2 regions of the Halomonas zincidurans B6 genome follow, and region 1 is predicted to be linked to the other one. Evidence: predicted binding sites of a transcription regulator. Region 1 holds the regulator's gene; the other holds the start of a gene.

Region 1 (4,411 bases):
GGCGCAGCAGCACGTGCTTGACGATCGCCAGCCCCAGCCCGGTGCCGCCGGTGGCCTTGCTGCGGCCCTGATCGACGCGGTAGAAGCGCTCGGTCAGTCGCGGGATATGCACCGGGTCGATGCCTTCGCCGTTGTCCTCGACCTCCAGGGCGGCGCCGTCCCGCCAGGGCCGCCAGCGCAGCGTGATGGTCGATTCCGGCGGCGTGTAGCGCACCGCGTTGAAGGCCAGGTTGGACAGCGCGCTGTGCAGTTCCTGCTCGATGCCGGCGAGTCCCCGGTGCGTGTCGGTCTCGATGCGCACGACATGCCCTGCTTCGCTCAGCGCGCGGGTATCGGCGGCGACCTGCTCGAGCAGCGCGGCGACGTCGACGCGGCTTTCCTGTTCCAGGCGATGATCGGTTTCCAGCCGCGACAATAGCAGCAGGTCGTTGACCAGATTCTGCATGCGCGTGGTCTGCTCCTGCATCTGGGTCAGGCCGCGTTGCCAGCGCGGCGGCAACTGCTCCTCCGGCATGTCCTCGGTCAGGGCGGCGTAGGTTTCCAGGTAGCCGGAAAGCACGGTCAGCGGCGTGCGCAGCTCGTGGGAAACGTTGGCGACGAAGTCGCGGCGCATCTGCTCGAGGCGGTGCAGGCGGGTGATGTCGCGAGCCATCACCAGCCGTTCGTCGTCGCCGTAGAGAGTGATCTGAAACTGCAGGATCAGGTCGTCGCGCAGCGGCGAGGGCAGTGTCAGCGGCTCGCGGTAGTCGCGAGCATTGAAATAGTCGACGAAACGCGGCGAACGCAGCAGGTTGGTGATGTGCTGGCCGCGATCGTGGCGGGTCTGCAGGCCGAGCATGCGCTCGGCGGCGCTGTTCCACCACTCCAGGTCGCCACGGCTGTCGAGCATCACCACGCTGTCGCGCATCGCCTCGGAGGATTCCTGGACGCGGCGGATCACGTCGCGCAGGCGCTGCTGGGTCAGCCGCTGGCTCTTCTGGTACTTGTACAGCCGATCGAACAGATCGCCCCACACGCCGCTGCCCACCGGCGGCTCGCGCCCGGGATGATAGGTCAACCAGACGTACAGCTCGCGCAGATGGCGCAGGTGAATGAACAAGAACAGCCCCAGCCCGACCGCCAGCCCCCAGCCCGGCTCGCCGAGCACCCAGCCCAACAGCCCCAGCCCGCCGACCAGATAGCCCAGCCGCCAGAGTTCGTTGGTCCAGTAGTACATCGCGGTCCCTCAGAGTCTGGCCGAGAAGCGATAGCCGGTCCCGCGCACGGTCTGGATCAGGTGCTGATGGGGCTCGCCGAGCGCCTTGCGCAGGCGGCGGATATGCACGTCGACGGTGCGCTCCTCGACGTAGACGTTGCCGCCCCACACCTGGTCGAGCAGTTGGCCGCGGGTATAGGCGCGCTCCTGGTGGGTCATGAAGAACTGCAGCAGGCGGTACTCGGTGGGGCCGATCTCCAGCGACTGGCCATGCGCGGAGACCCGATGGCTGGCCGGGTCGAGCGTGAGTCCCTCGACCTCGACCGCGTCCTCGATACCGCGCGGCGTGGTCCGGCGCAGCACCGCCTTGAGCCGGGCGACCAGCTCGCGCGGCGAGAACGGCTTGGTGATGTAGTCGTCGGCGCCGGCCTCGAGGCCGAGGATCTTGTTGTCCTCCTCGCTCTTGGCGGTGAGCAGGATGATCGGCAGCTCGGCGGTGGTTTCCTCGCGCTTGAGCCGCCGCGCCAGCTCGATGCCGCTGGTGCCGGGCATCATCCAGTCGAGCAGCAGCAGATCGGGCTGATCGTCGACGATCAGGGCGTGGGCGCTCTGCGCGTTGTCGGCCTCGAGCACGCGATAATCGGCCATCTCCAGCGCCACGGCAATCATCTCGCGGATCGCGGACTCGTCATCGACGATCAGTACGGTCTTGGATGTCATGTTGCCGGGCCTCCACCAATGACAGGTCGATGACGATTACACCGTCTCGACATGACAAGCTTGTGACAAGCGCCGCGCCGCTGCAATCCTGGCGTGGCGGGAAGTCACCCGGCGCTCGGCCACAGCGTCAACGCCAGGCCGGCCCACAGCACCAGTCCCGCCCAGTGGTTGTTGAGAAACGCCCGGAAGCAGCGCTCCCGCGAGCGCTCGCGAATCAGCCAGTGCTGGTAGACGAAGATCAGCGCCATGGCCGCGAGGCCGGCCCAGAAGAACCCGCCCAGCGCCTGGCGGGTGCCGACCACCGCCAGCAGCGTCAGCGTGGCGAGTTGCAACAGGCCGATCATCAGCCGGTCGTAGTGGCCGAACAGCACCGCGGTGGACTTGATGCCGATCCTGAGATCGTCGTCGCGGTCGACCATCGCGTACTGGGTGTCGTAGGCCACCGTCCACGCCACGTTGGCGAAGAACAGCAGCCAGGCGTCGGCCGGCAACTCGCCGAGTACCGCGCCGAAGGCCATGGGGATCGCCCACGAGAAGGCCGCGCCGAGGAATAGCTGCGGCCAGTGGGTGTAGCGCTTCATGAACGGGTAGATGAACGCCAGCGCCACGCCGCCCAGCGACAGCATGATGGTGAACGGATTGGTCAGGTAGACCAGCACGAAGGCAAGCGCCACCAGCACGCCGAACAGCACCTTGGCCTCGCCCTCGCCGATTCGCCCGGTGGCCAGCGGCCGGTCCCGGGTGCGCTTGACGTGGCCGTCGAAATGGCGATCGGCGTAGTCGTTGATCACGCAGCCCGCGGCGCGCATCACGTACACCCCGGCGATGAAGATCAGCAGCGTGGCGCGCTCGGGCAGGCCCTCGGCGGCGATCCACAGCGCCCACAGCGTCGGCCACATCAACAGCCAGGTGCCGATCGGCCGGTCGAGGCGGGTCAGCTGCAGGAAAGCGGGCAGGCGCGCCGGGCTGAAGCGCGCAAGGCCGGTGGGGGGCGAGCTGGGTTGCTGCATGAGTGCCTCCGGAGACGATCCCCGCTAGTCTAGCGTTTGGCCAGCCCCAGTTCATCCGCCATGCGTACCAGGAAGAATTCCTGCACCAGCACCGCGAAACGCCCGTGACGCAGCAACGAGCGGCGCGACCAGCACGTCTCGCAGAGTCCCGCTTCGCCGTGCAGGGCGGGCGGCTGGCGGATGATCTCGATCGGACCGCGGACCAGCCCCGGCTGGCGAAACAGCCAACTGCCCAGCGAGCGCTCGCCGAGCTGATTGAGGCGTTGGCCGCGCAGGCTGGCGAGTCGCGCCACCGAGCGGGCGACGACCCAGGGCCGGCCGCCGACACACAGCGCCACCTCGCGACACCAGACCCGCTGGCCGGGCGCGATGCCCAGCGCCCGCGCTTCGTCGGCGCGGGCGCGCGCGATGCGCTGCGTCAACAGACGTACCCGGAAGTCGCCGCCGCCGGCCGCGACCAGCCGCCTCGTCAGCGAGTCGCGGCTCGCCAGCCACTGCCACCAGGCCGGGCTCATCGCCATGCGCCAGGCCGCCGCGGGGCGCCAACGGGGCCAGCGTGGCGGTGCGGCATGGCGGGGCTGGGCCTCGTGCACGGTGCTCTCCTGTGGTCTCGGGCCGGGTCAGATTGGGCGCGCTAGTGTACCATGGGCGGCCCACTCCACGGCCTAGGAGCCTGTCGGACTGCGCATGAATGCACCCCTGACCATCCTCGGCAGCGGCATGGCCGGACTGGGCCTGGCTCGCCAGCTACGTGCCCGCCAGCCCGGCCGGCCGATCACCCTGATCACCGCCGACGGCGGCGACGAGTATGCCAAGCCGCTGCTCTCCACCGGCTTCGCCAAGCGCCTGGCACCGGGTGCGCTGGCCACGCGCTCGGCGCTGGCCGTGGCCGACGAACTGCAGCTGGTGGTACGCACCTATACCCGGGTCGAGGCGCTCGATCCGGCCGCGCGCGAGCTGCACATCGGGGCCGAACGGCTGGCCTACAGTGAGCTGGTGATCGCCACCGGCGCCGCGCCGCAGCCACCCTTCGCGATCGATGCGGCGCTCAGGCACCGGCGGGTGTTCACGATCAACGACCTCGACGACTATCGCGCCTTTCATGCCGCGCTCACCGCACTCGAGCGGCCGGCACGGGTCGCCATCGTCGGCGCGGGCCTGGTGGGTTGCGAGTACGCCAACGATCTGGCCGCCGGCGGACACGGCGTGGCGCTGGTGGCCCCGGAAAGCGCACCGCTGGCGCGCCTGCTGCCCGAGCCGCTGGGCCGGGCGCTGGCCGGGGAGCTGGCCGCTGCCGGCATCGATCTGCACCTGGGGCGCAGCGTGACCGCGCTCGCCCACGACGGCAGCGACCTGCGCCTGGCGCTGGACGACGGCCACGGTCTGGACGCCGATCTGGTGCTGGTCGCCACCGGCCTGGCGCCGCGCCGCGAGCTGGCGCACGCGGCCGGACTCGAGACCAGCGCGGCGGGCATCCATACCGACC
Region 2 (4,411 bases), 1.1 Mb from region 1:
AGCAGGCTGCACGGCACGGCAAACACGATGGCCAGCAGCGTGCCCCAGATGGCGATCTGGATGGTGACCAGCATCTGATCGATGTAGTAGCCGAGATTGTCGAGGCTGGGCGGCACGAAGTCGCTGGCCAGCGTGGCCATGTTGCCGGCGTTCTCAATCAGCAGCCCGGGTTGCATCTCGGTGCCCTGCCAGGCCCAGCCGAACACGGCCAGGGCAGCGCCCCAGCCGGCCAGATTGAGCCAGCTGCGCTTGCGCTGGGGGCCGGCGGTCATCGAAGGTGTCTGAGTAGTCATGGGGGCTCCGGGCGAAGGGCGCGTGGCCCTTCGCTTCGCTCGCTGGGGTTACTGGGTCGCCATGGCCGTGGTGTTCTGGGCGGCTTCGCGGGCCTGTAAGCGTTCGTCGAGTGACGCCAGCTGGGCATCCAGCTCGGCGAGGCGGGCCTGCCTGTCATCGGCGTCCAGCGAATCATTCGCGGCGACCTGTGCACGCTGCTTGAACAGTTCCAACTGGCGGATCGGCAGCAACTGGCCGTTATCGGACGGCTCGAAGCGTGACCACTGCAGCGAGGCGAGCTTCTCCTTCTGTGCCGGGGTTTCGCCATAGCCCATGAAGAACTCGCGCATGCGTGCCTTGAGGTCCGCGGGCAGGTCCTTGCGCCAGACCAGCGGGTCGGAGGGAATCAGCGGCGATTTCCAGATCACCTTGAGCTGCTCGGCTTTTTCCGGGTTAGTAATCTTGAGGCGCGCCATGCTTTCGGTGTTGAAGGTGGCCACGTCGACCTGCTTGTTGGCCACCGACAGAGCGTTTGTCTCATGGCTTGAGTTCATGGTGCGCTTGAAGGCCTGGGCTGGGTCGATGCCGTTCTTGGCGAAGATGTAGTAGCCCGGTACCAGATAGCCCGAGGTCGAGTTGGGATCGCCGTTGCCGAAGGTCAGCTCGGACGCGTTGGCGAGAATCTCGTCGACGCTGTCATAGGGACTGTCCTTGTTCACGATCATCAGGCTCCAGTAGCCCGGCTGGCCGTTATCGGGCACGGTCTGGGCGAAGATCTCGCCGTTTGCGCGATCGACCGCCTCCATCGCGGACTTGTTGCCGTACCAGGCCAGGTCGATCTTGTCGAAGCGCATGGCCTGGATCACCGCGGCATAGTCGGTGGCGAAGAACGGCTTGACCTCGACACCCAGTGACTCGGACATGTCGGCCAAAAACGGTTTCCACAGCGGCGCCTGGTTCTGGCTCGACTCGGTGGAGATGATGCCGAAATTGAGCGTGTCGTCGGCAGCCAGGGCCTGCTGGCCGATCAGACCAAGGCCGACAACCAGGGGCAGGACCAGACGGCTAAGGGAACGCATTTTCATGTTCGAACTCCTGAATCATGGGTGGTGAAGCGTGGGTTCAGTGTGGATGGCCGGGCAGGCCGTGGCATGGCCTAACCCGCAGCCGCGCGCAGCGTTGCTGGCGGTATGGGCGTGGCTGATGGCCGGTGGAGCTCGTCGAGCCCGGCGTTGTCGTAGAGCGCCCGTAGGCGGACATCGGTGAGTTGGGCAATCGGGCCGTCGTAGTAGAGACGCCCTTGCTTCAGCGCGATCGCTCGCTGGCAGTACTCGCGGGCGTACTCGACCTGATGCAGGGTGATCACGACGGTGCGGCCATCTTCTTCGTTGATGCGCTTGAGTATGTCCATGACTTCGCGAGCGCTGCGTGGATCGAGCGAGGCGATCGGCTCGTCGGCGAGAATCAGCTCGGCTTCCTGCATCAAGGCGCGGGCGATGGCGACGCGCTGCATCTGGCCGCCCGAGAGGGTGTTGGCGCGCTGATCGGCGAGTTCCGCGAGGCCGACACGCTGCAGGGCGCGCAGGGCCATGGCTCGCTCCTCGGCGGAGAAACGCCCTAGCAGGGCCCGCCAGCGCGGCATGCGGCCGAGCCGCCCCACCAGCACGTTGGTGAGGACACTGAGACGTCCGGCCAGGTTGAACTGCTGAAAGATATAACCGGTGCGGCAGCGTTCGACGCGGCTGGCGCTAACGAGCTTTCCAGCGCGCTGGATGTCGCGCCCCAGGACATGAACGCAGCAGCTGCGGTGACGGTTGGCGCGGGTGAGCCCGACCAGGTGGCGCATCAGGGTGGACTTGCCCGATCCCGACGGTCCGATGAGTGCGACCCGCTCGCCCTGGCGAATCTCGAAGCCGATCTCCTGCAGGACGGGGTGATGGCCGAACGTCTTGCTGAGCTGATTTACCGCGATGGTGGTCAGCGACATAACGCCTCCTTGATCTGTCAGGCGCTAGTCTGACGTCGCTATATGAAGGTAGGTTGTCTAGACAATTTCGATTCGATGAAAAGATCGCGGGCGATTACGTCGAGCCAGTGGCGGCCCCGATTTCATGGGTAATGAAAATAACGGGTTACGGCAAATGCTATAAATCTGTCATCCAATTGAAAGCGTCGCGTCATAACCGGACCGCTCCAAAGCGGTGCCGTGACATTGCCTCCATCCCCGGACCGTCACGCATCACCGCGGTGATGGCCCCGTGCAAGCAGCTTGCCACGTTGAGTTCAATCGCGAGTGGAGCGCGAAGATGAGGGCCCCTGCTGCTGTGGTAGGCTGGTCTCATGTCAGCCACGCCGTATCCACCGACCCTCCAGACAAGTGCGCTTGAGCGACCATGAGCATCACTCCTTTTCAGGCGTTGGCCTGCCCGCTGGACGATGAGCCGCTGCAGCGAGATGGCAAGGTGTGGCGCTGCGCCCATGGCCACAGTTTCGACGTCGCCCGCCAGGGCTACGTGCACCTGCTGCCGGTGCAGAACAAGCGCTCGCGGGATCCGGGCGACAGCAAGCAGATGGTGGCGGCGCGCCGACGCTTTCTGAATGCCGGCCATTACCGGCCGATCGCCGAGGCGGTCAGCCGGGCCGCGCTGGCGGGGCTGCCGACCGATGCCACGGCCAACTGCCTCGATGCCGGTTGCGGGGAGGGCTATTACCTGCGCGAACTGGCCGATGCCGCCGGCGAGCAACCGCTGGCGCTGCTGGGGCTGGACATCTCCAAGTGGGCAGTGCTCGCCGCCGCCAAGCAGGACAAGCGCGCCAGCTGGGTGGTGGGCAGCAACGCCAGGCTGCCCGTGCAGCCGGGCACGCTGGACCGGCTGCTGTGCCTGTTCGGCTTCCCGGTTTACGGTGAATTCGCCCGTGCGTTGAAGCCGGGCGGCGAGCTATTGCAGGTCGATGCCGGGCCGGATCATTTGCGAGAACTGCGCGAGATCATCTACCCGGCGCTGAAGCCGGAGCGCACGGCCGAACCGCCAGCGCCGGAAGGCTTCATGCCGCTTGCCGCCGAGACGATTCGTTACCCATTGGCGCTCACCGGCGCTGAACGAATCGCCGATCTGCTGGCGATGACCCCGCACCTGTACCGCGCCAGCGCCGAGGGCCGGGCGAGGGCGGCGGCGCTCGACTCGCTGACGGTCAGCGTGGACGTGCGGCTGAAGCGTTTCGTGCGTGATGCGACGGACTGACTGGTCGTCATGAATAGGTATGTCGATAAAGTTCCAAGTAGCGATTTTTGGAGGGTAGTAGGTGTCGGCGACACAGCTCGGCCAGGCGTTGGCGGTCTTCGTCACGAATGGCGTCGATCATGGCTTGATGCTCGTCGCGGGCCTGGACCAGGGAGTCGCGGTCGGTGATGGCGATAAAGCGGATGCCATGAGCCTTCTGGGCGAATTCGTTGATGGTGGCATAGAGGTAAGCGTTCCCACAGACCCGGAACAGGGTGCGGTGAAAGGCGATGTTCATATGAAATACCTGTCGTAGGTCGTGGGCATCCACGGCCTCGCTGTGGCGTCGATGGACCGCTTCCAGTTCTACAAGCCATTCAGAGGGCGCCGGTAGGGGGAGCGCGTTCACCGCGGCCAACTCGAGGATCTCGCGCATGGCGTAGATATCCTCGACTTCTTCCGGTGGAAAGCTCCTGACGAATGCACCCCGGTTTTTGATGCGCTCAGTCAGGCCGATGCTGTCGAGTTGGAAGAGAGCTTGGCGGACGACATGCCGTTTGCAGTCGAAGCGCTCCATCATGGCCTCCTCGACCAGACGCTCACGAGGGTGCAAGCGGCCGAGCACGATGTCCTCTTCCACGGCCGCCACAATGTCATCGACAGCGTTTGCGGGTGTGGAGGTTCGGGGCTCGGCGCCGCGTGAGATGAACGGCTGGACGGTACGGCTCATGATCGCTTTCTCAGCATCCATTGCAGGCAGAGAATGAAAGTGTATCAAGCTCGCCTGCAGGCTTCATGCTACCTCGGTATCCGGCAGGTGGGGTCCGGGCGGCAGGCTCGGAAGTCGCAACCTTGCTCGGCTTGGAGGATCTGCTCCATGAACAGGCGTCGATAGCCCAGCAGTGGAGCGCCATTCT

Evidence for each region. Region 1 encodes PhoB, which activates phosphate uptake and scavenging genes when phosphate is short. Its sites were predicted from a motif close to TGTCATANNNNTGTCANA; they were not measured.
Region 2: phnC (phosphonate ABC transporter ATP-binding protein) is a predicted target of PhoB. The motif match lies at 2,416-2,433, and genes of this name have one in related genera.

Annotation. Positions count from the first base shown of each region.
Region 1 is NZ_JNCK01000001.1:3,195,299-3,199,709, forward strand. It holds gene phoR (phosphate regulon sensor histidine kinase PhoR) at 1-1,216, opposite strand, end outside; gene phoB (phosphate regulon transcriptional regulator PhoB) at 1,226-1,915, opposite strand; gene ubiA (4-hydroxybenzoate octaprenyltransferase) at 2,020-2,925, opposite strand; gene HALZIN_RS0115040 (chorismate--pyruvate lyase family protein) at 2,955-3,518, opposite strand; gene HALZIN_RS0115045 (FAD-dependent oxidoreductase) at 3,613-4,411, shown strand, end outside.
Region 2 is NZ_JNCK01000001.1:2,120,615-2,125,025, reverse strand. It holds gene phnE (phosphonate ABC transporter, permease protein PhnE) at 1-293, opposite strand, end outside; gene phnD (phosphonate ABC transporter substrate-binding protein) at 342-1,358, opposite strand; gene phnC (phosphonate ABC transporter ATP-binding protein) at 1,430-2,260, opposite strand; gene HALZIN_RS0109985 (putative RNA methyltransferase) at 2,667-3,515, shown strand; gene HALZIN_RS0109980 (GntR family transcriptional regulator) at 3,523-4,224, opposite strand; gene HALZIN_RS0109975 (IlvD/Edd family dehydratase) at 4,293-4,411, opposite strand, start outside.